Regions from separate parts of the Arthrobacter sp. StoSoilB22 genome, predicted to be linked through region 3. Evidence: riboswitches for the same ligand, from Rfam matches in the RefSeq annotation. Region 3 holds a riboswitch; each other region holds the start of a gene.

Region 1 (5,863 bases), 430 kb from region 3:
ACTTCGTGTCCAAGACCCAGCAGGACTCCCTGATCGGCAACGTGTACTTGGGCAAGGTCCAGAACGTGCTGCCGTCCATGGAAGCTGCTTTCGTGGACATCGGACGCGGCCGCAACGCCGTCCTGTACGCCGGTGAAGTCAACTGGGACGCGGTCAACCTCGAAGGCCAGCCGCGCCGGATCGAGAACGCCCTGAAGTCCGGAGACTCCGTCCTGGTTCAGGTCACCAAAGACCCCGTGGGTCACAAGGGTGCCCGCCTCACCAGCCAGATCTCCTTGCCCGGCCGCTACCTTGTGTACGTGCCCGGTGGTTCTATGACCGGCATCTCCCGCAAGCTGCCCGACGTCGAACGCAACCGACTCAAGCGCATCCTGAAGGACCGCCTGCCGGAAAACGCAGGTGTCATTGTCCGCACAGCCGCTGAGGGTGCGTCGGAAGAAGAGCTGACGCACGACATCAACCGTCTGCGTGCCCAGTGGGAAGGCATCGAAGGTCAGGCCTCCTCCACCAAGGTCCTTGCCCCTGAACTGCTGTACGGCGAACCGGACCTCACTATCAAGGTGGTCCGTGATGTCTTCAATGAGGACTTCTCCAAGCTGATCGTCTCCGGTGACGACGCCTGGGACACCATCGAGGCATACGTAACCTACGTTGCCCCTGATCTGGTGGGCCGCCTCGAAAAGTGGACCAAGGATCAGGACATCTTCGCTGCATGGCGCATCGACGAGCAGATCCATAAAGCCCTGGAACGTAAGGTCTTCCTCCCGTCCGGTGGTTCGTTGGTCATCGACCGTACCGAGGCCATGACTGTGGTGGACGTCAACACCGGCAAATTCACCGGCAGCGGTGGAAACCTTGAAGAAACGGTCACCAAAAACAACCTTGAAGCGGCCGAGGAAGTGGTGCGCCAGCTCCGTCTGCGCGACATCGGCGGCATCATCGTCATCGACTTCATCGACATGGTCCTCGAATCCAACCGCGACCTCGTCCTGCGACGCATGGTGGAGTGCCTGGGCCGGGACCGCACCAAGCACCAAGTGGCCGAGGTGACGTCCCTGGGCTTGGTCCAGATGACACGTAAGCGCATGGGCACCGGCCTTCTTGAGGTATTCGGTGAGCAGTGCGAGCATTGCGCCGGACGTGGCGTCGTCACTCATGACGAGCCCGTTGAACACCGGCGCGCCAACGTGGTGGCAGCCGAGCAACACCGCCCGCACTCCGAGGTACAGCAGCCAGCTGCACGGACGGAACGCAAACGCCGCCGCGGGAAGGGTGGGGGACAGGCCGTAGCCGAAACCCCTGCACAGGTCCATACGACCACGACTACCCCGGTTGCCCCCGCGACCCCGACTGAACCGCAGGATCCTGCCCGGCAGGCCAAGGCGGAGGCCACCAGGGCTGCCCTGGCAACCATTGCCGCTGCGGCGCACGCCGCGCACCTGCACGACGACGAAGTTCACCGTGCAGAAGAGCAGGCACGGGCGGCCGGCCAACACCAAGGGACGGCCGACGCCGGATCCGGAACCTCAGCCGGCAACGAAGCGGGGGCATCAGCACATGAAGCCGCCAACCGCGATGCAGCCGCCCAGGAAGCCAGGTCCACTCCGGTCCTGCGCTTCGGCGGAGAAGAAGTTGCGTTGCCGTTCGTGGAGCATCACGAGGAACCGCAGGCAAACAAGCCTGCCATGAGCCTGGACCTCCTGGCGGAAGCGTTCTCCCACCTTGGCGCCGCTCCGGCATCTGAGGAACAACCCGCTCCGCTGGCCGTACAGGAGCCTGCTGTGGCCCGGAAGGCTGACGCACCGGCGCGGGTTGAGGAAGATCCTGAGGCTTCGGCATCTCCGCAGGGTCGTCGTGGTCGTCGCAACCGCAGTGCCAGCCGGGCTCAGGGTGCGGCCAATGAAACCAGCGTCGAGCACCATGTGGTGACGGCCTCGGCCCCCCAGGGCTCGTCCCATGAGGCCAAGGCGCCCGTGGAGCCAGTCAAGAAGGCGCCGGCCTCCGAGCCCATCATTCTTGGGGTAGGGGTTCCAGCCTCGGAGCTTTAGTCACGGCCGAGCCGCTCTCCACGGCCAACATCGGCTGAAAGGGCCCTGCGCTACCTGCCTCCGGCGGTAGCGCAGGGCCCTTTCGCGTTGCCTTGAATCCGCGGCAGGGAACGCGTTCCACGGTCACATCCGGGCTCCCGGATGGTTCGGTACCTGCAGCACCAGGCTTCCCGGCTAGGCTAGGGGACTGACACGGGGTGCCGGGCGATGGGCCCGGCTGAGATCCAGACCCGTTGAACCTGTCCGGTTAGCACCGGCGAAGGGATGTCCTCATGACTGCATCACTACATTCATCTGTGTACCCGCTCCACTCGGTATACCCGCTGGACGCTCACACGTCAGCCCGCCAGGTCCCGCGCGTTCTCACTATTGCCGGTTCGGACCCTTCCGGCGGTGCCGGTATTCAGGCGGACCTGAAGAGCATTGCAGCGTTGGGTGGGTACGGCATGGCTGCCATTACGGCTCTCACCGCGCAAAACACAGTGGGGGTGAGCGCAGTCCACGTCCCTCCGGCGCATTTCCTGCGTCAGCAACTGGAAGCAATTAGCGGCGACATCATCGTTGATGCCGTCAAGATCGGAATGCTCGGCGATGCTGCCGTCATTGCCCAGGTCCGGGACTGGCTCGAAGAGGTGCGCCCCGCCGTCGTGGTTCTTGATCCGGTGATGGTGGCCACCAGTGGCGACCGGCTGCTGCGGGAGTCCGCGGAGAATGCCCTGCGTTCACTGCTACCCCTGGCCCACCTCATTACTCCCAATGTTCCTGAGCTTGCCATGCTGCTGGGGGAGCCTGAGGCAGCAGACTGGGCTTCGGCACTGGAGCAAGGCAAGCGGCTTGCTGCGGAGTACGGAAACACAGTTCTGGTCAAGGGTGGCCACTTGCCGGGCCCGGAATGCCCGGATGCCTTGGTGAACACCACAGGGCTTTTGTCACGGGATGTTGTGGAGGTATCAGGTCCCCGCGTGGCGACGCGCAACAGCCACGGAACCGGTTGCTCTCTTTCGTCCGCCCTGGCCACCGTCCAGGCCCGCACGGGCAACTGGGAAACATCACTGCGGGAAGTAAAGCCCTGGCTACTCGGAGCTTTGACAGCCTCGGCGGAACTCCAGGTAGGCCGGGGGAACGGTCCGGTGCATCACTTCCATCACCTCCAGCGAGCGTCAGCCCCGGGCGCCTTCGCTGCGGCTTTGTGGGAGGCGGCCGTTCCGGAACTCGAATCCATTCATGGACTTCCCTTTATTCAGCAACTCCAATCCGGCGAACTCCTTGAACGTGATTTCACTTACTACCTCGCCCAGGATGCGATCTACCTCAACGGGTACTCCCGGGTCTTGGCACGTGCCGGCGCCCTGGCCCCCACGGAAGAAGAGCAACTGTTCTGGGCCAGGTCATCGCAGCAATGCCTGGAGGTAGAGTCGGAGTTGCACAGGACGTGGCTAAGCAGCCGTGAAGCGCCGACCGCACTGGGGCCGGTCACCAAGTCCTACGTGGACCATTTGCTGGCAACGTCCGCTTCCGGCAGTTACGCCGTGGTTCTCGCCGCAATACTTCCTTGCTTCTGGTTGTACGCGGAGGTGGGGCGGCAGCTCCATGCCAATTACCTGAATGCGGGCGCCGCGGCGGACCATGCGTATGCCGACTGGCTGACGACCTACGCTGACGAGGACTTCGCCGCGGCAACGCGGAAAGCGATCAGCCTCACGGATGCTGCGGCGGTCGCGGCTTCTGATACGGAGAGGGCCGCGATGATGGAGGCCTTCACCCAGTCCTGCCGTTACGAGACCGCATTCTTCGATGCTCCCAGGCTGTTTGCCTGAGTTTGCCGGGCGTCACTTTGGCAGGGTTCCCTTGGGCGGATTCGATGCGATTGCGGGGACACTTCCGCGCGTCGCTGGCCGAATCGCGTTAATCTCGCGCAAACACGGTAGGCTGTATGGGCACGGTGCCGGGAGAGTCCGTATCAACTGGTGACGCAAGTCACGAGGTAGCCTCCGGACTCGGCCTCATTTGCAGACGAAGGTCAAACTAGCGTAATCTTGATCTTCGGTGCTTACGCCAACACTTGGGTTATGCCCCTTGGAATTGTTCATGGGATGACTCGCGGGCTTCGATCAGAAGTCCACGGCGTTGAGGCACAGCGCGAACCAGGCCTGATTCCGGTTCAAGGTTCCGCACGCAAATTTTGTAATAAACGTCGAGAGAAGTGAGTACCCAAGTGGTGTACGCGATTGTCCGCGCAGGCGGCCGCCAAGAAAAAGTTTCCGTTGGAGACTACGTAACGCTGAACCGCGTCCCCGGTGGAGCCGGTAGCACGCTTGAGCTGCCCGCATTGCTCCTGGTTGACGGCGACAAGGTCACTTCCGCTGCTGCGGAACTGGCCAACGTCAAGGTCACGGCTGAGATCCTCGAAGACCTCCGTGGTCCGAAGATCGTCATCCAGAAGTTCAAGAACAAGACCGGCTACCGGAAGCGTCAGGGTCACCGTCAGGAACTGACCAAGATCAAGATCACCAGCATCGCGTAACTTTCGTTACCGCTGTTCAGGTTTTTCAGTTTCCCCAGAAATTTAGAGGCAGGCATTTCACATGGCACACAAAAAAGGCGCGAGTTCCACTCGCAACGGTCGTGACTCCAACGCTCAGTACCTGGGCGTCAAGCGTTTCGGTGGTCAGGTAGTTTCCGCTGGCGAGATCATCGTTCGCCAGCGTGGAACCCACTTCCACCCGGGTGCAGGCGTCGGTCGCGGTGGCGACGACACCCTGTTCGCACTGCAGGCCGGTGCGGTTGAGTTTGGTACTCGCCGCGGCCGTCGCGTAGTGAACATCGTTGCTGCTGCAGCTGCAGAGTAACAACAAGTTCTGAACCGGTGGAGCGGGCCAAACGGCCCGCTCCACCGTTCTTTTAACCGCATTACAATCGACTAGGGCGCCGTAGCGCACTGGTTTTTGCAACAGCGCTGGCAACAGCAACAAACGCTGTAAGACAGCAACTGAGGAGATCCACGTGGCGAGCTTTGTAGACCGGGTAGTCCTGCACGTATCCGGCGGAACCGGCGGCCACGGCTGTGTCTCTGTCAAGCGTGAGAAGTTCAAGCCCCTCGGCGGCCCTGACGGCGGCAACGGCGGCAACGGTGGCGATGTCATCCTTCGCGTCTCCGCCCAGACCACAACGCTGCTCGACTACCACCACGCTCCCCACCGCCACGCCACCAACGGCGGCCCAGGCATGGGTGACTGGCGAGGCGGCAAGAACGGTGAAACCCTGATTCTTCCCGTGCCCGATGGCACCGTGGTCAAGACCAAGGACGGCGAAGTCCTGGCTGACCTCGTTGGCGAGGGCACTGAGTACATTGCGGCCGCTGGTGGCCAAGGCGGCCTCGGCAACGCATCCCTTTCATCGCAGAAGCGCCGGGCGCCGGGCTTTGCCCTGCTGGGCATCGAAGGTGAATCCAGCGACATCGTCCTGGAACTGAAGTCCATCGCAGACATCGCCTTGGTCGGTTTCCCCTCTGCCGGTAAGTCGAGCCTCATTGCGGCCATGTCTGCTGCCCGGCCCAAGATTGCCGACTATCCCTTCACCACCCTCATTCCCAACCTTGGTGTGGTGCAGGCCGGCGACGTGCGCTTCACCATCGCCGATGTTCCCGGCCTGATCGAAGGCGCCAGCGAAGGCAAGGGCTTGGGCCATAACTTCCTGCGGCACGTAGAGCGCTGCGCTGCGCTGGTTCACGTCCTTGATTGCGGAACCCTTGAATCAGACCGTGATCCCCTTTCCGACCTCGCCATCATCGAAGCCGAACTCGAGAAGTACGCGGT
Region 2 (5,863 bases), 970 kb from region 3:
CCCAGTCACCGCCGTGTTCGCAGGATTGCTGACAAAGGTGGGTGTCTACGCGATGGTCCGGACAGAGACGCTCTTATTCCCAGGGGACACGCTGAACGTCCCACTGATGGTGGTGGCGCTATTGACCATGATTGTCGGAATTCTGGGTGCCTTGGCCCAGAGCGACATTAAACGTCTGCTGTCCTTTACCTTGGTGAGCCACATCGGTTACATGGTGTTTGGCCTGGCCATGAGCTCAGTGGCAGGTTTGGGCGCCGCGGTCTTCTACGTAGCCCACCACATCACCGTCCAGACCAGTTTGTTCCTGGTCACCGGCCTCATTGAGCGGCGTGGTGGCAGCTCGTCCATTGACCGCTTGGGTGGCTTGGCGAAGCTCTCCCCGCTGCTGGCCTTGTTGTTCTTTATCCCCGCGATGAACCTGGCGGGCATTCCGCCGTTCTCCGGCTTCCTGGGAAAGCTGGGGTTGTTGCAAGCAGGTGTGGAGCTGGGGACGCCGTTGGCGATCACGTTGGTGGTGGGCGGCGTGGTCACCAGCCTGCTGACACTGCTGGCGATCGCCCGTGTCTGGAACAGGGCGTTCTGGCGCAGGCCCGAGGACGCTGAGTATCCGGACCCCGTGCTAAAAACGCCCGGGAACGTGGGAGTACTTCCACGGACCATGGTGGGATCCACAGCTGGACTGGTGGTGTTCGGCGTGGCACTGACCGTCTTTGCAGGCCCGTTGTTCAAGGTCGCTGACGGCTCCGCAGGAATCATGCTGGACCGTTCGGCCTATATTCACTCGGTCCTCGGAGATTCGGTTGTGGTGCCGCCGCTGGTTCGAAGGGATGACGTGCAGACGGGGGATGCCAAATGAGCCGTAAACCGATCTCGTTCCGCACGGAACTGCCGCTGCTCATCTGGTTGGTGATCGTATGGGGTGCCCTGTGGCGGGACTTCAGCCCCGGGAATCTCCTGTTCGGCGCCTTGATTGCCGTGCTGGTGGCCAAGTTCTTCTACCTTCCGCCCGTCGAGCTCAGCGGCAGGTTCAACATTCTTCGCGCCATTCCCTTTGCGCTGATGTTCCTCGCCAAAGTGGTGGCAGCGAGCTTCCTGGTGCTGTACCTGGCTGTCGCAAAAGGGCCCAAGGTCCGCAGCGCCGTCGTCGCCGTTCCGTTGCGGAGCCATTCCGACCTCATGGTGACGGCCACCGGCCACGTGATCTCGTTGATCCCAGGCTCCCTGGTGGTGGAGGTGGACCGCTCCACTTCCACGCTGTACCTGCACGCACTGAACATTTATGAAGAGGCGGATATCGACAAAATTCGTCAGGAAACCCAAGACATCGAAGCAGGATTGATCCGCATTATGGGTACACGCGAAGAAGTCGAGGCGCTCAAGGCCGAACAACGGCCAGGGCTGGAAGGGGCGGCGCTGTGAAGGAAGTAGTTCTGGTGGTTACCGCCGTCATCCTCAGCCTGGCGGCCGCAGGTGCGATTGTCCGCATCGCCGTCGGTCCGTCCCTTCTGGACCGTGTTCTGGCATCAGATGTTTTGCTGGCCATCCTGGGCGCTGCCTTGGCGATTGACATGGCGCTGAACAAGCACCTGAACAACCTGATGCTGCTGGTGGCTCTGGCAGTGATCGGTTTTATTGGCTCGGTGACCGTTGCAAGGTTCGTGGCCGAGCGAAGGGAACAGAGCAATGAATCCTGACGCTTCGGGCCTTGACTCCGTCATTGATGCTGTCACCGCGGTGTTCCTGGTGGTGGGCGCGCTGATGTCCCTGGGCGCAGCCATTGGCTTGTTGAGGTTCCCGGACCTCATGAGCCGCATGCACGCAGCCACCAAACCGCAGGTCCTGGGTCTGTTCCTCATGCTGGCCGCGATTGGACTTCAGATGCGGACATGGTGGGTGTGGCCGGTTCTGTTGGTGGCATGGATCTTCCAGCTCCTCACAGCACCAGTGTCAGCTCACATGGTTGGCCGTTCTGCCTACCGCACCAAACATGGACACCGGGAGAAGCTCACCAAGGATGAACTGGAGGCCGTGGTCCAAAGGGCGGCTGCCGGCCAGGAACCGCGGAGCGACAGCTAGCAGCAGCAACGACGAACGCCGGGTCACCTGCAGGTGACCCGGCGTCGTGGTTTGGATGCCTAGACGATGTCGTGGCTCTTGGCGAAGCGCGCGATGGCCCGCTGGGTGCCCCGGCTCGCCAGGACTTGGATGAGCGTGCTGACAAAGGCGGAGATCAAAGCGAAGGTTAAGGCCGAGCGCAGGCTGGTTTCTGCGTCGTCATGACCAAGGGGGGGCTTGTTGCCTGTTGCCTTTTCCCACCCTTTGTTGACGAGTTTGGTGCCCACGAAGCCTGCCCCGAGGCTTACTCCGGCACCGATCAGCTTAAAGAAGAGGTTCATGTCCCCAGCCTAGCTGGCTACACCCATCGCACGCGTTAGCGACGGTTTTCCCGCTCCTTAAGGAACGCTGCCATGGAGCCCACCGGCGCCAGCACCGGGACGACGCTGTGCTCGGCCGTCCAAACCTGGTCAACTGTTCCGAACCCGGCAAGTTCCTTGAGGAGGTAATAGGTTGGCGGCATCAACTTCAAAGTGCCGGCCGCTTCCGCTGCAAGAATCTCCGCCACAGGCATCCACAATGATTGCCAAGCCTCGGTTGTTTGGTGTTGGGGCGTAGCACCAGCTGTTGGCTTGGCAATGTAGAAGAAGGTGTCGAAGCGCTTGGGCATGTCCGCGGGCGTGATCCAGTTGGCCCACGGGCGGAGGTGTCCGGCTTCGATGGTGAGCCCGGCCTCCTCCTGAACTTCGCGGATGGCCGCAGTGAGTATTCTCCCGGCGTTCCTCACGGCTTCGGCAGGATCCGCGCCCACGGAGCTCTGGTTCCATTCTGACGCGTGGCGTTGAAGCAATTCCTCCGGGTAGTCCCACCCGGACCCGTCCGCGGAGTCCACACGTCCTCCCGGGAAGACCACCATTCCGGCCGCGAAGTCCATGGTGCTGACCCTGTGTTGGACGAAGGCTTCGAGCCCGGCAGGGGCATCACGGAGCAGGATGACGCTTGCGGCCAGACGTGGTTGGGGCACAGCGCTATGGGTGGTGGGAAGGTTCGTCATGACGTGTGCCCCTTTGCCGCGGTGAAGTCTGCTGGTTCATTCTCTCAGGTCCCGTTGTGTGGCCCGGTGTGCATGGAATGGTGTGGGTTTAGGGTGCAGAGTGGGCCTCGCAACGCGCACGGGGGTCAGCACTGTGCTCCGCCGCGGCTGATTGTGACTGAATGCCGCCCAACGGACCAGCGCCCGCCGCGGACTCAGGTGTAAACTGAACCAGCCCATCAGGGCAGATTTGATAACGACAGGGGAGCGCCGCCGTCGGACTCTGCAGAGATGCAGGAGACGCGAGGGCGCTGAGAGTGCGGATAGCCGCAGACCCTCGAACCTGATCCGGTTAGTACCGGCGCAAGGGAGTCGAGCTTCTCAGAGTGTCCGGATCCGGGCGGCGCAGGCCAGCTGGATGACGGGTAGCACTTTCCCCTCCTGTAACCTCAGGAGGCAGAAAATGACCACGGTAAACGTGAAGAAGACCAGTTATAACTGGCGTGTTGTAGACATTGTTGTGGCGGCTTTGATCGCCATTGCCGGCGGCGTGATTTTCTGGGCATGGTCCCAGGGCGCCGCACTGGTCTCCATCCCCATGAATGCGACGTATCCGCCGCTCACCGGTCTGATCGCCGGCGGCTGGATGATCCCTGCGGTCCTGGGCATGCTCATTATCCGCAAGCCGGGTGCAGCGCTGTTCTGCGAGGCTGTTGCCGCCACGGGTGAGCTCATCATGGGTTCGCAGTACGGCACCACGGTGCTCATCTCCGGCATTTTGCAGGGCCTGGGCGCCGAACTCATCTTCGCGGCGTTCCGGTACAAGAAGTTCAACCTGCCCACTGCTCTCCTTGCGGGCGCCGGCGCGGGTCTCTTCTGCGGCCTAAACGACTCCTTCCTGCCCTGGGGCTGGAACATCGCTTACGAGGCCATCGACAAGCTGGCCTACATCACCTTCACCACGATCTCCGGGGCGATCATCGCGGGCGCACTCTCGTGGATTGCGACGCGCGGGCTGGCCAAGACCGGGGTGCTGAGCTCCTTTGCCTCGCGCAAGGCCGCTTCGGAGCCAGTCTTCAACTGATGTCCGCCACACTTAGCGGCGCGGTGCAGCCTGCTGCCATCTCCGCCGAGGGCTGGGGGTGGCGGCATGCAGGCCGGGCCCAAGCTGCCATTGAGGGCCTGGACCTTCGGATTGAACCGGGGGAGCGCGTGCTGCTGCTGGGTCCTTCGGGTGCGGGCAAGTCCACGCTCCTGCATGCCCTTGCCGGGGTTCTGGGGGACGAGGAAGACGACTCGGATGAGACCGGCTCCCTGCTGATTGACGGCGTCGCGCCCCGCGAGCAGCGTGGCCGGGCCGGGCTGATGCAGCAGGACCCTGAGACACAGGTGGTCCTCTCGCGCGTGGGTGACGACGTCGCCTTCGGCGCGGAGAACCTCGCCGTCCCAAGGGACGAGATCTGGGAACGCGTCCATGAAGCGCTCGACGACGTGGGGTTGCGTACCGCGGCAGGCGGCGGTTTGGCGTTGGATCACCCGACGGCGGCACTCTCCGGTGGACAGAAGCAGCGCCTGGCGCTGGCCGGCATTTTGGCGATGCGACCCGGCCTGATCCTGCTGGACGAACCAACAGCAAACTTGGACCCGGCGGGCGTTCTGGAGGTCCGGGATGCGGTAGGGCGGTGCCTGGACAAGACCGGCGCCACCCTTGTTGTGGTGGAACACCGAGTGTCCGTGTGGAAGGACCTGGTGGACCGGATTGTGGTCCTGCAGCCAGGGTCAACAAAGGCGGCGGGCTCGGACGGCTTGGGAGCGGGCCGGGCTACAGGGGGCGTCCTCTTGGACGGGCCGCCGGACCAGGTACTTTCTGAAGCCCGCACCATGCTGATGTCAGCCGGCGTCTGGGTGCCGGGATATGTTCCGGCGACCCGGGAACGGCGGAATGATCCCCACGCCGAACCCCACACCGCGCAGCTCCTCCTCGCGGCGCAGGACCTCGCAGTTTCCCGGGAAAAGCCACGACGCAAGAGGTTCAAGACCATCCCACCCGTGCCGGTTCAAACGGGCATCAGTGCACAGGTCAGGGCAGGCCAAGCGCTGACCATCACGGGTCCGAACGGTGCCGGCAAATCCACTTTCGCGCTCACGTTCGCCGGCCTTCTTGCGCCGGTGGACGGCAAGGTCAGTGCCGCCGTCGACCTTTCCCAGGGTGCCGGTATTGACCCGTACAAGTGGAAAGCCGAGCAGTTGATCTCCCGCATTGGCACGGTTTTCCAGGAACCTGAGCACCAGTTCGTCACAGGCAACGTCCTGGATGAGCTCATGTTTGGTCCAAAGCATCTTGGCCACGGCGAGGAACGCGTGGATGAACTGCTGGAGCGGTTGCGGTTGACGCACTTGGTGGATGCCAACCCGTACACGTTGTCCGGCGGGGAGAAGCGGCGGCTCTCGGTGGCCACGGTGCTCGCGGCCCATCCGAAAGTGCTTGTCCTGGACGAGCCCACGTTCGGTCAGGACGCCAACACCTGGGCAGAACTGGCGTCGTTCCTTTCCGAGCTGCTGGACGCTGGAACCGCGGTGGTCTCCGTGACCCACGATCAGGAATTCAGTGCCGTACTCGGCGGAACGGAATTGCGGCTCGGCCCGGTCCAACAGGGTGAAGCCACACGTCAGGAAGCGGGTGCAGCATGAGGGACGCCTTGAACCTGCGCGGGAACCATGCCCTCCTGACCAAAGCCAACCCGTTGGCCAAGTTCGTATCCGTTTTCCTGATTT
Region 3 (5,863 bases):
GGAAGTTCGTTGAGGAAGCGAAGCTTGTCCCCGTCAGTGTCTCCCAGGACACCTCCACCACGAGGAACCCCCCGTTGGCGGGTTTCATGTACGACATCGAGGGGATTTCGTTGGTGTAAAGAGAATCGACCACGCCCACCTTTACCTTGGTGCTGTCATCAACATCCACGGTGAAGGAGTTCGCCTCGTTGGCAGTGCCAGGCGAGGGCACCAGGGGCCCTTGACTGGCGGAAGGGAGCGGTGCAGCAGGTGTGGTTCGTCCCTGCTGTACTGCAGCGGCGAAGAGGGTGAAAGACAGCGCAGTGGACACAATTCCCACGATCACACCAGCGAACCAGACGACGACGGTGATGATCCACGCCTTCTTCTTGTTCTCCAGGTAGCCTGCCAGCGGCCTGCCCTCTTTGTCCCGGGCGTTTCCTGTCAAGGTGATGATGAGGTCCACAATGGACCAGATGCCGAAGCCGCCGCCAGTGAGCAGCTTCGCGATTCCGGTACCAATCTTGCCCAGATAGAAGCGGTCCACGCCCAAGCCACCCAGAAGCAGCGCCAAAATCCAGGTGGTCATGAAGGACTTGGCCGGAACCGCCCCGCCCGTAGTTCCATAAGGGCCTGAAGCCGGTCCGGGTTGGTAGCCAGGCTGTGCTCCACCTTGGAACTGGCCGCCGTAAGCATAAGGCGCGGCCGGGACCTGCGGAACTCCTGATCCGGCATCGTTTTGGGGCGCGGGCGGGTAACTCGGGTGACTCATGGAAATTCCTTCAGTGAAGTGGGTGCGAGGAGGAGGACGGGCGGTATGCAGGGCACATGGCAGTCAACTCACGTCGAGCCAGCCTAGTAGGAACGAGGCCGGAAGCAGAACGCAAACCCCGGGAATCTCATGCCCGGCCAGGGATAGGCTGGGTTCATGGGCATATCCCCGGACGCCGCAGCCTCTGCCAGGGAACTCTCAGCGGAGTTGCTTGGAGCCATGGCCTATGGCGAGCTGTCTGCTTTCGGACGGCTCTCGCTGGACTCCCGTTATGCTCCCACCCTTCATGACAGGTCAGTGCTGGCGAAGATCGCTGTGGGTGCCTACGGCAACTTCGCGCTCCTCAGCGATCGATTGGTGGAGATGGGGGTCGACCCCGAACATGCGATGCTGCCGTTCCAGCGTTCCTTCGACCATTTCCACGAGCGCACCAAACCGGGAGACTGGTTCGAATCCGTCATGAAGGCCTATGTGATCGACACTGTGTCGTCGGACTTCTACAGGGCTGTCGCGATGTTCCTTGACCCACAAACGCAGCATTTTGTTGAACGGGTGGCTTCCCCCGATCAAGCCACTGAAGTCCTTCGGGTTCTGCTGAGGAGGGCCCTGAGTGATGACCCACGCCTGGCATCGCGCCTTGCACTGTGGGGCCGCCGCCTGGTGGGAGAGGCCTTGACGCAGGTGCAACGCGTCGGCATGGAGCACCCGCGGCTGGGCCCAACGCTGAGAAGCGGAGGGGACTCGCGTGCTGAGGTGAAACGGCTGACGACGGAACTCGCCGGGAAGCATTCCCGCCGGATGACGGGCCTTGGCCTGACAGCGTAGACGCCGGCCAGCTCAGGACCGGCTAGGGCTCAACGGTGTCCAACGCCTGCAGCAGCGACTTCGCTGCCGCCGTCGGGTCTGTTGCCTCCGTGATGGCGCGCACGACGACGATGCGGCTGGCCCCCGCGGCGACCACCTGTTCAACGTTGCTGTGGTCGATGCCGCCAATGGCGAACCACGGAAGTGTCGTCACGTCGCCTGCACGTTTCTGTGCCTCTGCGGCATATGTGACCAAACCCGGACCCACAGCCGCGCGCCCGGGTTTGGTGGGCGTTGCCCAGACCGGACCCACACAGAAGTAGTCCAGTCCCAAGGGGCCTTGGGCGGTAGCAATTGCCGCGTCGATTTGTTCCGGTGTGTGGGTGGAAAGACCGATGCCGGTGACATTCGGCAGGAGTGTGCGGGCGGCCGTCAGAGGCAGGTCCTTCTGACCGATGTGGAACACGGGAGCCCCGGAAATACTGGCAACATCGGCCCGGTCGTTGACAGCCCACAGCCGTCCGTGCCGTTGTGCGACGCTCCGCAAAACGGCCAGCATTTCAAGCTCCTCGGCAGCTTCCAGCGTCTTGTCGCGGAGCTGGATGATGTCCACACCACCGGCGAAAGCGGCGTCCACAAAGTCTTCAAAATCGCCCTGCCGTTGACGGGCATCAGTGCACAAATAGAGGCGGGCAGAGGCGAGGGCGTCAGGCTGGGTCATGGAAACCAGAGTAGTTCCTCTAAACTGGGCACGTACTGCGGGAGCCGCGACATTCGTCATATGACTGTCCGGCTGAGAGGGCTTCAGCGCCGACCGCTTGACCTGATCCGGCTAGTACCGGCGTAGGGAAGGAAACCAATGGCAGATCCCCGCCATACCCCCATCCAGGCAGACGTGGCCGTCATTGGCGGCGGCATCATAGGCCTGGGCATCGCTCATGAAGCCCGGCGACTTGGCCGTTCAGTGGTGCTGATCGACCCCGCCCCGGCCTCGGGCGCAACGTTCGCCGCCGCCGGAATGCTTGCACCCGTCAGCGAACTGCATTACCAGGAGGAAGACCTTCTGGAATTGATGATTGAGTCTTCCCGGCTGTGGCCCTCCTTCGTGGACAGACTGCACTTGGGGGGAGCGGGCAGCGGATACCGCACGACGCCCACCCTCGCCGTGGGTGCCGACGCAGCCGACCGCAGGGCGCTCGCAGACCTCAGGAACGTACAGCTCGCAGCTGGCTTGGGAGTCGAACCTCTTGCCCTGCGGGACGCGAGGAACCGCGAGCCGCTCCTTAGCCCGCAGATTTCCTGCGCTTTCGACATTCCCGCCGACCACCAAGTGGATCCGCGAAAGCTCGCCGCCTGCATCCTGGCTGGATTGGCTAACCATTCGCCTGACGACGCCTCCTGGGTGCCCGGGGCCGATGACGGATTCGCCGTTCTTTCCCCGGCGCGCGGTGTGCTGCGGGATGGCGGGCGGGTCACCGGAGTGGAACTCGAATCCGGAGTCGTGGTCCTTGCCGCGGAGACTGTGGTGGCCAACGGGCTGGGGGCATCCCACGTGTCGGGGCTCCCTGAAGGACTGACCCTTCCAGTGCGGCCGGTCTATGGCGACATCCTCCGGCTTCGCGTCCCCGAAAAGCTCCGGCCCTTGGTGACGTCCACTGTTCGGGGGATGGTTCGAGGCGTTCCGGTTTACATCGTTCCCCGGGACGACGGAACCGTGGTGATCGGAGCGACGCAACGCGAAGACCGGTTGTCAGCGACTTCCAACGCAGTCTCGGCCGGCGGCGTCTATCAACTGCTGAGGGATGCCCAAACTCTGGTCCCCGCAGTGGCGGAACTGGAACTCCTTGAAGCAACTGCCCGCGCCCGCCCCGGCACTCCGGACAACGCCCCCCTGCTTGGACGGGTCAGCGGGCCCCACGGCGACGTTGACGGCTTGGTGATCGCTACAGGATTCTTCCGCCACGGTGTACTCCTGACTCCCGTAGCCGCCAGGATCGTGGGCGAACTCATCAACGGATCCAAGGACCCTCGATGGGCTCCGTTACTGCCTGATCGCTTCGCGGGCAACGCTTCAGTTCCCCAAGTACTCACACCAGCAGCACACGCTCCCACCAAGGAAACAGCATGAACATCAAACTCAACGGAACCGATCACGCAGTCTCCGATGACGCATCCGTCAGCACTCTCGTCACAGCGATCACGGGCCGCGCCTTGGACCCTCGCGGGCAAGCGGCCGACGGCGGCAAGCTGGGAGTCGCGGTCGCACGTAACTCCGAGGTGGTTCCCCGCAGCCAATGGGCCGTGACGGCGCTGGCCGACGGAGACGAACTCGAACTCGTAACAGCAGTCCAAGGAGGCTGAACCATGACAACAGCAAACATTGACGGTCGAACCACTGATGTGCTGGCGATCGACGGCGTGGAATTCGGTTCCCGACTCATCATGGGCACCGGAGGCGCGCCGAGCCTTGATGGCCTGGGATCAGCGCTCCTGGCTTCGGGGACCGAGCTCACCACCGTAGCCATGCGGCGCTACTCACCCGCCGAAACGGGATCGCTGTTCCAGCTCCTGGTGGACCACAACATCCGGGTACTTCCCAACACTGCGGGCTGCTTTACTGCCAAGGACGCCGTGATGACCGCTGAACTGGCCCGCGAAGCGCTGGAGACAGATTGGGTGAAGTTGGAAGTCATCGCCGACGAACACACGCTCCTGCCCGACGCCGTGGAACTGGTGGATGCAACGGAACAACTGGTGAACCGGGGCTTCAAGGTTTTCGCCTACACAAATGACGATCCCGTGCTCGCGCTCAGGCTCGAGAACCTGGGTGCCACCGCCGTCATGCCCTTGGGATCACCCATTGGGACCGGCCTCGGCATCCTGAACCCACACAACATTGAACTCATCGTGTCCCGGGCCTCCGTACCCGTGGTCCTCGACGCGGGAATCGGAACCGCCTCCGATGCCGCGTTGGCCATGGAGCTGGGCTGTGACGCCGTGCTGTTGGCCACCGCTGTAACCCGGGCCCAGAACCCGGTGCAGATGGGGGAGGCCTTCAAGCACGCTGTCATCGCCGGTAGGCTTGCGCGGCAGGCAGGCCGGATTCCCCGGCGGGAGCACGCGCTCGCGTCCTCGGCGATGGAAGGCCGGGCAGAGTTCCTCTGATCCGAACCCTCGGAATGTGGCAGCCGGGCTCGGCGACTCATTTCAGAACGACAACCTCGGCGCACACGCGGCGTCGTGCGGGGCTTAAGTCGTGCCGGGGCTTAAACAGTAGTGACCGCCACCATGGGGTGACGGTTACTACTGTCTAAGGTTCTAAAGCCGCAGCGCCTTGGTGAGGGCCGCAGTATCGTGCTGGGTCCTGGTCCGGCCGAGAAAGAGCACCACGGCAACCGCCGCGGCAGTGCCGAGCACAATAGGTAGGACCCACGGAATCCACGTTGCGCCAGGCTGGTAGCCCAATCCGGCGCTGATGAACGCGATCCAACTCAGCGTGCCCACAGCTGCTGAGACACCGGCCGGCAGCGCGATCCCGTACTTGCCGTGCCGCTTGTCGTTAGCCCACACAATGAAACCGGTGGCAATGGTGGCCAGAACCACCACGACGAGAGAAAGCATGAAAACTCCTTAGCGGACGACGAGACGTAGGAAGACCCTAGAGAGCGCCGAAGCCGACGCGCCGGGTTTCCTCGGCGCCGATTTCCACGTAGCCCAGCACGTTGCCGGGAACAATGACCTGTCGGCCCTTGTCATCAGTGAGGCGAAGCTCGGAGCCTTTGGTCACGGCCTCAGCCACAATCTTGGCGACGGCGTCGGCATCCAGGGAGGATTCGAGCACGATCTCACGGCCAACGTTCTGAATGCCGATCTTTACTTCCACAGCAAGGCCTCCAAGCCAATCAAGTGTTAAGTCAGTCCTCTATTTGTAGCCTAGGACTCTTTGGGGAATCGACTGATTCCGCGCCAAGCTAAACGATAGATCAGATCGCTGGCCACATCGAGGTCCAGGTTTCCGTCCGTTTCGAGCCAATATCTGGCGCTGACCTGAGCCATTCCGGCCAAACCACGGCCAAGAAGCTGCGCTTCCAGAGGGGGCAGTTTGGTGTCCTCGGCAATGACACGGGCCACGGCGTCCGCGAACGTTTTGTTGAAAGTCTCCAAACGCGAACTGACATCGGCATCATTGATCAGGTCCGATTCGAACACCAGGCGATGGGCTTGGTCGTCATCGGCAATGAACCTGTAGTAAGCGCGCATGACGGCCTTGACGCGTTCCTTGTTATCCGTGGTGGAGTTCAAGGCGTT
Region 4 (5,863 bases), 340 kb from region 3:
GGCACCAACGGAAAGCCAGTACTGGGCACGCTCGGAAGCGACCTCGATGTACGACGGCTCTTCGGTGGGGTGGTACTTGCCGATTTCTTCAATGGCACGGCCATCGCGCTTGGCGCGGGCATCCATGACGACGATGCGGTAGTACGGTGCGCGCATCTTACCGAAGCGCTTAAGGCGAATCTTTACGGCCACTTTTGTGGTCACTCCTGTTTCTGAAACGAGGTTGAACCCGACGTTCTGCACCCGTGGGGCGGGCCGTACTAGACGGTTCGAAGGACAAGATACGAGCACGGAGAGAGGGGCCGCACCGATCGAGTACCTGTCTATTGTGCCAGATGCCCGGAGCAAATACGACTCCGGTCCCCCTACCCGGCGTGTTCTTGCCCACTCCCGCGGTTAATGCTGCAGCCTCAAGCGAACAGGGGCGTCATTCGGACCAGACGTAAAGCCCGGCGCGCTCCGCCTTCTCGACGTCCGTCGCGAGGGCAGCCAACTGCTGGACATACTGGCGCGATTGCGCGGCATCGAAAGGCATATCGTCCTGTTCAGCCCATGCAGCGGCAACGTCGTCAAGAACGTTGGCGTCGCCTTCGCTCTCATAGGTGAGCAGTTCGGCAAGGGCCCGCACCATGGCTTCAGGGACACCCAGGAGGGCGTCGCTTGTGACGTCAACCAGGGCAAGCTCGTAGTCAGCTCCGGCGGCGTGAACAGCCTGTCCTGCGAGGTCGCCCAGTTGTTCGACTTCGAAATCGGTGATGCCGTCAATCCGAACGGCCGGGCCGGTTACACCTGCACCCTTCTCCAAGGCTGCAGCCCGCTTGAGCGCTTCATCGTGGGTGGCTACAAAAACTTCGGCAAAGCCCATGGAAAGTACTCTCATTCCTTCGTGCTGACGGGGCGGCGGCACAGGATCCCGGAGGTTCCGTGCCGTCATGCCAAGCCTAGTGCAGCCGGGGGCGCGGACTGGTCCTCAGCGCACGGTGACGCGCAGCTTGTTCCGCCAAGGATCATCAAAGCGCAGCTCGGCACCGGTATGGTGGCTCTGCACACCGGCAACCTTGAGGCGATCAGCAAGCGCGGCCACGTCATCGGCGCCGGGGACTTGAATCAGGACCTCCCCCAGGCCCAGCGTGTCCTTTCGCGGGCCCGCTCCACGGCTGTTCCAGACGTTCATGGCCATGTGGTGGTGGTAGCCGCCCGCGGAGACGAAAAGCGCCTGGCCGTGCCAGCCTGCGGTGCGCTCGAAGCCCAGGGTTTCAACGTAGAACTTTTGCGCGGTCTCCACGTCACCCACCTGCAGGTGAACGTGCCCGACGCCGGCCGCCGACTCACGCTGCCCGGTCACGGCAGCTTCACTCAGGTGCTGCTGCAGGAATCGCTGCGGCGGGAGAGCAACGTTGTCCATGACAACGTTCTTGCCATCCCACTTCCAGAGGTCACGGGGCTTGTCGTAGTACAGCTCAATGCCGTTGCCTTCGGGGTCGGTGAAGTAGAACGCTTCACTGACCAAATGATCGGCGCTGCCTGCGAACGCGCGGGGTTCGTATTCGGCTGCCGTGGCAATGGTGGCGGCCAATGAGGGCTGGTCCTCGAACAGAATGGCCGTGTGGAACAGGCCGGCTTCGCCCCGACCCGGAATCTGCAGGCCAGCCGCGGGAGCGAGGTGGACGACCGGCTTGCCGACACGCCCCAAATACAGCCCGCCGTCTTGCTCGGCCACCACGTCCAGGCCAAGGGCCCGCTGGTAGTAGTCACTCATGACCTTCATGTCGCCCACCTTGAGCATGACGGTGCCCATGGTGAGTTCGGCAGGCAGAAGATCCTGGCTGGATGATGAGGTCATGTGAAGCTCCCGGTTCCGAGGTGGCCGCTTATCGGCACCTTCTTACCTATCTAAATTACTTGAAGCTTCAATTTATTCCTAACGCACGACGTTCCCTCGAATCACGATGTGCCGGAGTTCGTCCATAGTCCGCAGCTGACGCCGCGGATCCTCACTGCAGAGCACGACGTCGGCGCTGGCCCCTTCACTGATGCCCTCGGCTCCCAGCCACGCACGGGCACCCCAGGATGCGGCGTTCAGGACCGCCGCCGGCGGAAGGCCGGCGTCGTGCAGTTCCTTCATCTCCTCCGCAATCCGGCCGTGCCTGATGACGCTGCCGGCATCAGTCCCGGCATAGATCGAAACCCCCGCTTCGAAGGCCGACAACACACGCTCATGGCGACGCTCCCACAGACGCAGCATGTGGTCCGCGTACTTCGGAAACTTTGGCTCTGCCTGCGCGGCAATATCGGGAAAGGTAGCGATATTGACCAACGTTGGAACAATCGGCACCGACTGCTCCACCAAGCGGGGAAGGTGCCTCGGGAGGAGACCGGTAGCGTGCTCAATGCAATCGATATTGGCATCGAGCATGTCGTCAATGGTGTCCTCAGCGAAACAGTGAGCCGTGACCCTGGCACCTTCATCATGCGCCGCTGAGATGGCATCCTTCACGGTCCTGGCCGGGAAGGAAACCGCGAGGTCACCGACGTCGCGATCTATCCAATCGCCCACTAGTTTCACCCAGCCATCGCCGTCCCGGGCTTCCTTTCGTACGGTCTCAACCAGTTCAGCGGGCTCAATTTCATGCCCCAGGCCGCGGAGGTACCGCCGGCTCCGCGCAATATGCCGGCCTGAACGGATCAAGCGGGGCAAGTCCGATCGCTGCTGTACCCAGCGGGTGTCCGAGGGCGATCCGCAATCGCGGATTAACAGCGTCCCGGCGTCGAGGTCTGCTTGGGCTTGGGCCAGCGTGGCGTGCTCATCAACGGCTCCTCCAACACCGAGTCCGACATGGCAGTGAGCGTCAACCAAACCCGGCAGGACCCAACCGTCCAGCACTCTGTCCGGCGCAGAAGCGGGACGCTGGAACGTCAAGGTGCCGTCCACTGACCATAGCCCCTGGCGCTCTTCGTCCGCCGAGACGAGCACGGGTCCACTGAATTCGATGATGTTGGCCATGGCAAAAGCGTAGCCGGGGTGGCATGGCAGAGCCGGTTCCCACCATGTGACTGGGCGGTGGTTCGTAGCTGTGGTAGCTTCGTCTACGACCACACGGGAGCCCTTGCAGGGGCTGAGATCGGACTGATGCAGTCTGCGACCGTTGAACCTGTCCGGGTAATGCCGGCGAAGGAAGTGAGTATTCCCTTGAGCACCGCAGAAACACAGCACAGCCCTGTCCAAAATCAGTTCGGCATGGACCAAAAACAGTCCGTCACGCAATCGTTGCAGTCCCACTCGTTGGCGTGGCTGGAAGATCCGGACAACGGCATACGCGTCCCCGTCACCGCGATCGCCTTGGAGCCCTCCCCCAACGGGCAAGCCAATCCACCTTTGCAGGTTTACCGAACAGCAGGCCCGGGCAGCGATCCGGTGGTGGGGTTGGAGCCGTTCCGTGCACCGTGGATCGAAGCCCGCGGAGATACGGAAGCCTATTCCGGTCGGCAGCGGAGCCTGCTCGACGACGGCAAGTCCGCGGTCCGGCGTGGGGCAGCGTCAGCGGAGTGGAAGGGCGCGCAACCCGTGCCGCGCCGCGCCGTGGAAGGTAGGACTGTCACGCAGATGTACTACGCGAAGCAGGGAGTAGTAACTCCTGAAATGCAGTTCGTCGCCTTGCGGGAGAACTGCGATGTTGAACTCGTCCGCAGCGAAGTTGCCGCGGGAAGGGCGATCATCCCGAACAACATCAACCACCCCGAATCCGAACCAATGATCATCGGCAAAGCTTTCCTGGTCAAGATCAACGCCAACATCGGAAACTCAGCGGTCACCAGCTCCATCGCCGAGGAAGTGGACAAGCTGCAGTGGGCTGCCAAGTGGGGCGCTGACACGGTGATGGATCTCTCCACGGGGGACGACATCCACACGACGCGTGAATGGATCATCCGCAACTCACCTGTCCCGATCGGAACAGTCCCTATCTATCAGGCCCTTGAAAAGGTTAACGGCGAGGCCAACAAGCTGACGTGGGAAATCTTCCGCGATACCGTCATTGAGCAATGCGAGCAAGGCGTGGACTATATGACCATCCATGCGGGCGTTTTGCTGAGGTACGTGCCGTTGACCGCCAACCGGGTCACGGGCATCGTTTCGCGCGGCGGGTCCATCATGGCCGGTTGGTGTCTGGCGCACCACAGGGAGAACTTTCTTTACACGCACTTTGACGAGCTCTGCGAAATCTTTGCCCGGTACGATGTCGCGTTCTCCTTGGGAGACGGGCTGCGTCCCGGTTCCATTGCGGACGCAAACGACGCCGCGCAGTTCGCCGAGTTGGACACCCTCGCAGAGCTGACGCAGCGGGCGTGGGAGTTCGACGTCCAGGTGATGGTGGAAGGCCCCGGGCATATTCCCTTCCACCTGGTGCGGGAGAATGTTGAGCGCCAGCAGGAACTGTGCAAGGGTGCGCCGTTCTACACCTTGGGTCCACTGGTTACCGACATCGCCCCCGGCTATGACCACATCACCTCGGCCATCGGCGCCACGGAAATTGCACGCTACGGCACCGCGATGCTCTGTTACGTGACTCCGAAGGAGCACTTGGGGCTGCCCAACAAGGATGACGTCAAGACTGGCGTCATCACGTACAAAATCGCGGCGCACGCGGCTGACCTCGCCAAGGGACATCCGGGAGCTCATGAACGTGATGATGCGCTGTCCAAGGCGCGGTTCGAGTTCCGCTGGAGGGACCAGTTCGCCTTGTCCCTGGACCCTGTCACCGCAGAAGCTTTCCACGACGAGACGCTGCCGGCAGAACCGGCAAAAACCGCTCATTTCTGCTCCATGTGCGGACCTAAGTTCTGTTCGATGCGCATCAGCCAGGACATCCGCGACGAATACGGTTCGGCAGAATCCCAGGCTGCAATCGCAGGAATGTATAACGGGATGCGCGAAAAGAGCGAGGAGTTCCTGGCTTCAGGGGGAAAGGTGTACCTGCCGGAGCTTCACGTCCCCGCGAACCAAGGCAGCAGGTCAGGAGGCCTGAACTGACATCGCCCGGCCCACATCCGCGATGAACGAGCGGATAGCCTGGTCGCCATCAACGGAATCCTGGGGCCGGTGTCCGCCCGCTGCCACGCGGCGGAGGGCACCGGTTTCCTGGAGGTAGCCGGCAATTTCCTCGTAAAGCGGCTCCCATCCGCCGGTGAGAACCAAAGTGGGAACCCCGGGAACAATGTGGAGCGGGGCCTCCCATGGTGGCGCCTGGAGCCTGAGCCTGCGGGCGGAACGCCGGGCTTCCGCAGTGTCCAGCCCACCCGTTTCAGCAGAGAAAGCACGGCGGAAATATTCACGCTGGTAATCGGCGTCATTGAGCTGCGTGCGGGCGTCGAACAGCGGTTCCATGAGTGCCCGGTGGGAACCCGTAGCCGGAAGCTCAGCAGTCAGGGACAAACATGCTGGCTCCACCAAAGTGAGTGAATGCACCAGCTCGGGGCGTTCGATTGCTGCCAGCATGGCGGAGATGGCGCCTTGCTCGTGTGCCACGATGTGGCCTCCACCGGAGTCAATCAAGGCATTGATCACAATGGCAACGTCCGCCGCCACATTGGATTCCGTTGGTTCGGCGACGGCATCAAAGCCGTGCCGCCGAAGGAAGAGGGCATCATAAGCGAGGGCCATGCCATGTTGCTTCGGCCATGCCGCAGCACCGAAACTGCCCAGGCCGTGAACGAAGACTACGCGCTGCTTATGCATTGGTTCAGCCTATTCCACGGCTCTGACATCCCAAGGGCCGGAAATCCCGGCTCCTTGGGAAGCACTACTTACTTTCCGAGGAACTTGTCGAAGCCCTTGGGGAGATTCAGGGACGACGGATCGAAGTCC

The links. A riboswitch is a leader RNA that binds a small molecule or an ion and turns the genes downstream of it on or off. The one in region 3 is predicted to bind thiamine pyrophosphate.
Region 1: linked by a shared signal. The riboswitch ahead of thiD (bifunctional hydroxymethylpyrimidine kinase/phosphomethylpyrimidine kinase) and the one ahead of thiO (glycine oxidase ThiO) in region 3 are both predicted to bind thiamine pyrophosphate.
Region 2: linked by a shared signal. The riboswitch ahead of LDN70_RS18510 (ECF transporter S component) and the one ahead of thiO (glycine oxidase ThiO) in region 3 are both predicted to bind thiamine pyrophosphate.
Region 4: linked by a shared signal. The riboswitch ahead of thiC (phosphomethylpyrimidine synthase ThiC) and the one ahead of thiO (glycine oxidase ThiO) in region 3 are both predicted to bind thiamine pyrophosphate.

What each region holds. Positions count from the first base shown of each region.
Region 1 covers NZ_AP024652.1:2,595,481-2,601,343, reverse strand. The annotation lists gene LDN70_RS12100 (Rne/Rng family ribonuclease) at 1-2,048, shown strand, start outside; TPP riboswitch at 2,232-2,330, shown strand; gene thiD (bifunctional hydroxymethylpyrimidine kinase/phosphomethylpyrimidine kinase) at 2,321-3,865, shown strand; gene rplU (50S ribosomal protein L21) at 4,264-4,572, shown strand; gene rpmA (50S ribosomal protein L27) at 4,634-4,897, shown strand; gene obgE (GTPase ObgE) at 5,052-5,863, shown strand, end outside.
Region 2 covers NZ_AP024652.1:3,991,449-3,997,311, reverse strand. The annotation lists gene LDN70_RS18540 (Na+/H+ antiporter subunit D) at 1-856, shown strand, start outside; gene LDN70_RS18535 (Na+/H+ antiporter subunit E) at 853-1,419, shown strand; gene LDN70_RS18530 (MrpF/PhaF family protein) at 1,416-1,694, shown strand; gene mnhG (monovalent cation/H(+) antiporter subunit G) at 1,684-2,076, shown strand; gene LDN70_RS18520 (DUF4235 domain-containing protein) at 2,136-2,396, opposite strand; gene LDN70_RS18515 (NUDIX hydrolase) at 2,432-3,109, opposite strand; TPP riboswitch at 3,340-3,476, shown strand; gene LDN70_RS18510 (ECF transporter S component) at 3,552-4,172, shown strand; gene LDN70_RS18505 (ABC transporter ATP-binding protein) at 4,172-5,779, shown strand; gene LDN70_RS18500 (energy-coupling factor transporter transmembrane component T family protein) at 5,776-5,863, shown strand, end outside.
Region 3 covers NZ_AP024652.1:3,024,842-3,030,704, reverse strand. The annotation lists gene LDN70_RS14060 (TM2 domain-containing protein) at 1-751, opposite strand, end outside; gene LDN70_RS14055 (ferritin-like fold-containing protein) at 908-1,576, shown strand; gene thiE (thiamine phosphate synthase) at 1,599-2,276, opposite strand; TPP riboswitch at 2,304-2,422, shown strand; gene thiO (glycine oxidase ThiO) at 2,415-3,683, shown strand; gene thiS (sulfur carrier protein ThiS) at 3,680-3,916, shown strand; gene LDN70_RS14035 (thiazole synthase) at 3,920-4,720, shown strand; gene LDN70_RS14030 (hypothetical protein) at 4,874-5,176, opposite strand; gene LDN70_RS14025 (DUF3107 domain-containing protein) at 5,214-5,438, opposite strand; gene LDN70_RS14020 (TetR/AcrR family transcriptional regulator) at 5,489-5,863, opposite strand, start outside.
Region 4 covers NZ_AP024652.1:2,681,423-2,687,285, forward strand. The annotation lists gene rpsP (30S ribosomal protein S16) at 1-192, opposite strand, end outside; gene LDN70_RS12515 (hypothetical protein) at 428-880, opposite strand; gene LDN70_RS12520 (VOC family protein) at 971-1,843, opposite strand; gene LDN70_RS12525 (amidohydrolase family protein) at 1,922-3,004, opposite strand; TPP riboswitch at 3,088-3,195, shown strand; gene thiC (phosphomethylpyrimidine synthase ThiC) at 3,191-5,029, shown strand; gene LDN70_RS12535 (alpha/beta fold hydrolase) at 5,012-5,734, opposite strand; gene ffh (signal recognition particle protein) at 5,803-5,863, opposite strand, start outside.